Regions from separate parts of the Streptomyces sp. NPDC101110 genome, predicted to be linked through region 2. Evidence: riboswitches for the same ligand, from Rfam matches in the RefSeq annotation. Region 2 holds a riboswitch; each other region holds the start of a gene.
What was found. A riboswitch is a leader RNA that binds a small molecule or an ion and turns the genes downstream of it on or off. The one in region 2 is predicted to bind cyclic di-AMP.

Region 1 (2,257 bases), on a different contig from region 2:
GCCTTCGGGAACAGCGTCGCGGTGGCCGGTCAGAGGCTGACGCCGTGCGAACGGAGGTAGGCGACCGGGTCGATGTCGGAGCCGTACTCGGGGCTCGTACGGGCCTCGAAGTGCAGGTGCGGGCCGGTGACGTTGCCGGTCGCGCCGGACAGGCCGATCTGCTGGCCGGGGGTCACCTTCTGGCCGACCGAGACGCCGATGGACGACAGGTGACCGTACTGGGTGTACGTGCCGTCGTTCATCTTGATCACGATGTTGTTCCCGTAGGAGCCGCCCCAGCCGGCCTCGACGACCTCGCCCATGCCGACCGCGTGGACGGAGGTGCCGCTGGCGGCGTGGAAGTCCACGCCGGTGTGGCTGCCGGAGGACCACAGCCCGCTGCTGGCCTTGTAGGCGGTGGAGACGTACGAGCCGGAGATCGGGGACACGAAGGTGTTGAGGCGCTTGCGCTCGGCCTCGCGAGCGGCGCGCTCCTTGGCCGCACGGGCCTTCTCGGCCGCGTCCTTCGCCTTCTCGGCCACCTCGGCGGCCCGCTTGCGGGCGGCCTCCTCGGCCTTCTGCTTGGCGGCGGCCTCGTCGGCGGCCTGCTGCTGCGCGACGGCCTGGGCGTCGATCTGCTGGGCCACGGTGTCGCCCATGGTGACGACCGGGGTGAGACCCGTCTGCTCGGCGCTGGGCTCGGCGGCGAAGGCCGCGGGGGCCGCCACGGTGCCGATCACGCCCGTGGTGGCGAGGGCCGCGACGCCCGCCGCGCGGGCGGTGCCGCGCTGGATCCTGCTGGGACGACGGTGCTTCCCGGTGGCGCGAGTGAACGCCATGTGGTGGCTGATCCTTTCCTTCCTTCTCGCCTACCGGGTTAGCTGACGGGTTCGGAGCAGGAAGGTCTCCTACGGACTCCCTCGCGGCACGCGCGGGCGTCCGATTCACCCCAGGGACTGCGGTGGGTCCCCGGCTCCCCTGGCTCGCGCCGTACGGGGACTCGGCGATGACTGTCCGGTGCCGCGGGCGCGGCGCACTGCCTGACGAACAGCCCGGACGACGCTAAGCGGCGCCACTTTCAATTCCCAAACGGATCCCGGCTTTTGTAGCGCATCCCACAGGGCAGACAGGCAACTCCCATCCCAATTCGGGCATAAAGGGGCCCTGGTGTCTTGGAAGACAACCAGGGCCCCTGCACGCGCGTGCGGCTACTCGGCGGTGACGACGGTGACTTCGCCGATGCCGAGGGCCTCCACAGGCGCCTTGATCTGCGCCGCGTCACCGACGAGGACGGTCACCAGACGGTCCACCGGGAAGGCGCTGACGGCCGCCGCGGTGGCCTCCACGGTGCCGGTGGCGCCGAGCTGCCGGTACAGCGTGGCCTGGTAGTCGTCCGGCAGGTGCTGCTCGACCTGGTCGGCCAGCGTGCTCGCGACGGCCGCCGCCGTCTCGTACTTCAGCGGCGCCACGCCGACCAGGTTCTGCACGGCGACGTCCCGCTCGGCGTCGGTCAGGCCCTCCGCCGCCAGGGTGCGCAGCACCGTCCAGAGGTCCTCCAGGGCGGGGCCGGTGTTGGGCGTGTCGACGGAACCGCTGATGGCGAGCATCGCGGCACCGGTGCCGTCCGGAGCGGACCTGAGGACCTGGCCGAACGCCCGGACGCCGTAGGTGTAGCCCTTCTCCTCGCGCAGGACGCGGTCCAGGCGCGACGTGAGGGTGCCGCCCAGGCAGTACGTGCCGAGCACCTGCGCGGGCCAGACGCGGTCGTGCCGGTCCGGACCGATCCGGCCGATCAGCAGCTGCGTCTGGACGGCGCCGGGGCGGTCCACGATGACGACCCGGCCGGTGTCGTCGGCGGTCACCGGCGGCACGGGACGCGGCTCGGCCGGGGAGCCCGTCCAGGCGCCCAGCGTGTCCGCGAGCAGGGCGTCGAGGTCGATGCCGGTGAGGTCGCCGACGACCACCGCGGTGGCGGTGGCGGGGCGGACGTGCTTCTCGTAGAAAGCCCGTACGGCCGCGGAGTCGATCGTGGCGACGGTCTCCTCGGTGCCCTGTCGCGGCCGCGACATGCGGGAGTCCGCCGGGAAGAGCTCCTTGGAGAGTTCCTTCGCGCCACGCCGGGAGGGGTTGGCCAGCTCGTGCGGGATCTCGTCGAGGCGGTTGTTCACCAGCCGCTCGACCTCGCTGTCGGCGAACGCGGGCGCCCGCAGGGCGTCGGCGATCAGCCCCATTCCCTTGGCGAGCCGGGAGGCCGGCACCTCCAGGCTGAGCCGGACGC
Region 2 (2,257 bases):
GTCGCGGCAGACCAGGGCCATCAGACGCTTGGAGTCGGCGGCGTCGTAGATCGAGAAGGAGGAGGTGAAGCCGAGCTTCTTGCTCTCCCGCCGCAGGATGCGCACGCACGCGCTGTGGAAGGTCATGACCCACATGGCGTTCGCGCGCGGGCCGACGAGCTGCTCGACACGCTCCTTCATCTCGCCGGCGGCCTTGTTGGTGAACGTGATCGCGAGGATCTGGCCCGGGTGCACGTCCCGCTCGGCGAGCAGGTGGGCGATGCGGTGCGTGAGCACCCGGGTCTTGCCCGAGCCGGCTCCGGCCACGATGAGCAGCGGGGAGCCGGAGTGGACGACGGCGGCGCGCTGGTTGTCGTTCAGCCCCTCCAGGAGGGCGGCGGCGTCCACCAAGGGGCGGGGGGCTCCGTCCCGGTAGTAGGCGTCCCGGTCCGGGGGCGTGTCGAACTTCCCGCCGAACAGATCGTCCGGGATCGACTCCGGAACGTGGTCGTCCTCGGGCGGCGGCGGGGGCTCGTCGGCCGGGCCCCGCTGGGCCTGGAGGTTCGCCAGGAAGTTGTCGTCAAAGAGGCTGCTCATCGCTCTCCGAGTCTAGGGCGCCCCACTGACAGCCCGCCGCCGCCCTGAGAACATCCCGCGCGACCGGCGGCCCGCCGAACACCCGGCGGCGCGTTGTCGCCCTCCATGACCGCATGATCACGCCCCGCTACACCCACCCCATATGCGGATCTTTAATCATCAATCCCCCTTGATCGCTCACTCTCGGCTACGCCCGGGGATAAGGTCACGAAAATGTATCGGGCATATCACCCATCAACCTTCACAGGGGCCACACGAGTTGGCTACCGTGCGACCGGGCCGCATGACCCCCACCGGCGAACGTCGCCGGGCCGCGCGGCCTCCGCCGAGTCCGGTGTGCCGCAGCGGCAGCCGGAGCCGGGGACCCAACCGTGAACCTGGGGTGAATCGGCCCGACTCCCTGTGCGGAGCGGCCGTAGGGCAAACCTTCCGAACCACCCGCCCGAACCCGACAGCTAACCCGGTAGGCGGAACATGGAAGGAGTCGCCTCCCTTGGCGTCGCACCGCAAGTCGCGTCCTACGGGTACGCGCGTGGCAGGCATACGGACCCCCGCCCTGGCAACGGCGGCCCTCACCTCCGTGGCCCTGCTCTCCCAGTCGGCCAACGCCGCCCCCGCGGCCGACGACAAGCCCAGCCTGGAGGAAGTCGAGAAGAAGGTCGACGACCTGTACCGCCAGGCCGAGTCGGCGACCGACAAGTACAACGCGGCCAAGGAGAAGACCGCGAAGCAGCGCAAGCGCGTCGACACTCTCCTCGACGACGTCGCCCAGCGCACCCAGAAGCTCAACGAGGCGCGCGAGGAGCTGGGTTCCTTCGCCTCCGCCCAGTACCGCACCGGCGCCGCCGCCCCGGACACGGCGACGTTCCTGCTGGCGGACACCCCGCAGGACTACTTCGACCAGACGCAGCTGATGGACCGGATGACGGGCCGCCAGAAGGTCGCGGTCGACGAGTACGTCACCCAGCAGTCCGAGACGATGAAGAAGCGCCAGGAGGCCACCGAGAGCCTCGAGACGCTCACGGAGTCGCAAGGCGACCTGAAGACGGCCAAGGCCACCGTCCAGCGCAAGCTCGCCGACGCGCGCGAGCTGATGTCGAAGCTCACCGCCGAGGAGAAGGCCCGGCTCGCGGCGATCGAGAAGGAGAAGCGGGAGGAGGCCGCCCGCAAGGCCGACGAGCTGGCCCGGCAGCAGGCCGCGCGGCAGCAGGAGCAGGAGGAGGCCGCCCGGCAGCAGGACGGCGGGACGGCCTCGTCGGGCTCCACGGGATCCACGGGCTCCGGCTCGTCCTCCTCGACGGCCCCGGCCGACTCCTCGTACGCCACCAAGGCCGACAAGGCGCTGGCCTTCGCCCGCGCCCAGATCGGCAAGCCGTACGTGTGGGGCGCCGTCGGGCCCGGCTCGTACGACTGCTCGGGCCTGACCCAGGCCGCGTGGAAGGCCGCGGGCGTCACCCTGCCGCGCACGACCTACGACCAGGTGAACGCCGGAACCACGGTTCCGCTCTCCCAGGCCCAGCCCGGTGACCTGGTCTTCTTCTACGACGACGTCACCCACGTCGGGATCTACATCGGGAACGGCATGATGATCCACGCCCCGAAGCCCGGCACGTACGTTCGCGAGGAGTCGATCTACTACGACGGCGAGTCGGCGATCCACAGCGTGGTGCGCCCGGCCTGA
Region 3 (2,257 bases), on a different contig from region 2:
AGGCCGGAGGAGCCGAGCTTGCGAAGAGAAGTCATGCCCCGCCAACGACCGTACGGGAGGACCTCATTCCGCTACGGACGCAAAACTCCCGTAATCACCGCGACCGAAGACCCGCAGCCCTGACGTCGGGGGGTCGTCGTCAGGGCTGCCGGTCTTCGGTCGCCGTGCTTCAACGGATGTGTGCCGCTTACGGGGTCAGTCCCTTGCCGCGCAGCCACGCCATCGGGTCGATGCCGCTCGCGGACCCGCCGGAGTGGACTTCGAGGTGCAGGTGCGCCCCGGTGACATTGCCGGTGGCGCCCACGCGGCCGATCACGTCGCCGGTGCTGACCTTCTGGCCGACGCTGACGCCGATGGAGGACTGGTGCGCGTACCAGATCTCGGTGCCGTCATCGAGGGTGAGGACGGTCTTGTAGCCGTAGGAGCCGTTCCAGCCCGCCTCGGCGATGGTGCCGCTGTGCACGGCCTTGATCGGCGTGCCCGTGGGGGCGGCGAAGTCGAGGCCGGTGTGGTAGCCGGAGGACCAGTAGGCGCCGGCCTGGCCGAACGTCGAGGTGAGGGTGTACGAGGAGGTCGGCAGGGTGAACTGCTTGGCGAGGGCGGCGAGCCGCTCGGCCTCGGCCTTCTTCCTGGCCTCTTCCTCCGCCTTCTTCTTGGCCTCTGCGGCCTTCGCCTTGGCTTCCTGCTCCGCCTTGGCCACCGCTTCCTTGGCCGCCTTCTCGGCGGCGTCCGCGGCGTCCTGGGCGGCCTTGGTCTCGATCTGGTCCTGCTGGTACTCGACCTGGGCCATGATCCGGGCGCGCAGCGCCTCGCCGGCACCGGAGGCGCCCTCGGCCTGCTCGGTGTCCGCCGTGGCGGTGCCGAGGCTGCTGAGCGGGGTTGCGGAACCTTCGGGGGTGTCGTCGTCCGAGATGAGGGAACCCACCGAGGGCAGGTCCGGAACGGAGATGGACACCGGGGGCTTGCCGGTCTGGGCACTGGCCATGCCGCCGGCACCCACGGCAGCTATGACACCGACGCCCAGGACGGTGGAGCTGCGGGCGAGACCTCCGCCGCGCTGCTTGGTGACGCGATGCCGGCCGCGGACGGGACGGATGGACTCCTCGGTGGGGTTCCACTCCTGGAACGGGCCCTCGTCGGTGCGCTGACCGCCGTAGCCGAAGGTGTCGGTGTCGCGCTTCGGCGCGTACGGGGCCGTGGGGGCAGGCCGGTTGGACGCCACGTGGGCGTACTCCTTTCCTTCCTTCTCGCCTACCGGGTTAGCTGACGGGTTCGGAGCAGGAAGGTCTCCTACGCGCGTATACCTGCCGTGCTTCCACGGTGGTATCCGCCCGATTCACCCCAAGTGGTGGTTCCCCGGTTCCCTTTCGGGATTCGGCGCGTGCGCACGGAGCCGCCTTCTGTGACGGCTGGGACGACCGCGCTGCGTTATCGAACGTTAATGGAGGCGCGAGGGGTATTCCAGCGATTCCGCTTGATCATTAACCTTTTTCGCGCGGACCAACCTGCCATGACCGCCTTAAATCGGGCGAGTTGACCACCATACAAGTGACCGAAGGGATTTGACGGTGCGTCAGTTGTTATGCGGAACGGGACGGTTCGCTCACCGACCGTAGCGGCCACCGGGAAAGCACCGAGGGCCGGAATCCTTTTGGATTCCGGCCCTCGGCCTTCAGTAGCGGGGACAGGATTTGAACCTGCGACCTCTGGGTTATGAGCCCAGCGAGCTACCGAGCTGCTCCACCCCGCGTCGTTGTGTCACCAGTGTACGCCATCCGCGGGACCGCTCGCGCACACCCTCCGTCCGGCCCGTGCTCAGCGGGCCAGGTGGCGGTTCGGGGCCTTGGCCCGCTCCTCGTGTTCCGGGAGTACGAGGACCTCCACACCCCGCGCCGACAGGAGGCCGCTGCCGTCGGCGTCCGTCACGAAAGTGTCCGGCTCGCGCCAGGCCGTGACGACCCGCCGCACCCCCGCGTCGAGGATCAGCCGGGCGCAGGGAGCCGGCCGGGACGCGCGGCGGGCGCACGGCTCCAGGCTGCTGTACACCGTCGCGCCGGGCAGCCGCGGGTCGGCCGGGTCGAGCTTCGCGAGGGCCGCCTCCTCGGCATGCACCACCGGGTCGCCGCCCTCGCGGGAGTGGCCACGGGCCAGTTCCGTGCCGTCGTCGGCGACCACGACCGCGCCCACACTGAACGCCGTGTCCGACGGAGGACAGCGCTCGGCCAGTTCGCAGGCGAGGGCCAGCCAGTGGTGATCG

Region 1: it holds a riboswitch for cyclic di-AMP, as region 2 does, so the genes downstream of both, ACIQU3_RS31305 (M23 family metallopeptidase) here and ACIQU3_RS01775 (NlpC/P60 family protein) in region 2, are expected to answer to the same signal.
Region 3: it holds a riboswitch for cyclic di-AMP, as region 2 does, so the genes downstream of both, ACIQU3_RS09350 (M23 family metallopeptidase) here and ACIQU3_RS01775 (NlpC/P60 family protein) in region 2, are expected to answer to the same signal.

What each region holds. Positions count from the first base shown of each region.
Region 1 covers NZ_JBIVZM010000016.1:78,494-80,750, reverse strand. The annotation lists gene ACIQU3_RS31305 (M23 family metallopeptidase) at 30-818, opposite strand; cyclic di-AMP (ydaO/yuaA leader) riboswitch at 832-995, opposite strand; gene ACIQU3_RS31300 (M16 family metallopeptidase) at 1,188-2,257, opposite strand, start outside.
Region 2 covers NZ_JBIVZM010000001.1:364,427-366,683, reverse strand. The annotation lists gene pcrA (DNA helicase PcrA) at 1-576, opposite strand, end outside; cyclic di-AMP (ydaO/yuaA leader) riboswitch at 890-1,061, shown strand; gene ACIQU3_RS01775 (NlpC/P60 family protein) at 1,070-2,257, shown strand.
Region 3 covers NZ_JBIVZM010000004.1:21,971-24,227, forward strand. The annotation lists gene ACIQU3_RS09345 (aldo/keto reductase) at 1-35, opposite strand, end outside; gene ACIQU3_RS09350 (M23 family metallopeptidase) at 188-1,222, opposite strand; cyclic di-AMP (ydaO/yuaA leader) riboswitch at 1,234-1,390, opposite strand; tRNA gene ACIQU3_RS09355 (tRNA-Met) at 1,677-1,750, opposite strand; gene ACIQU3_RS09360 (dihydrofolate reductase family protein) at 1,816-2,257, opposite strand, start outside.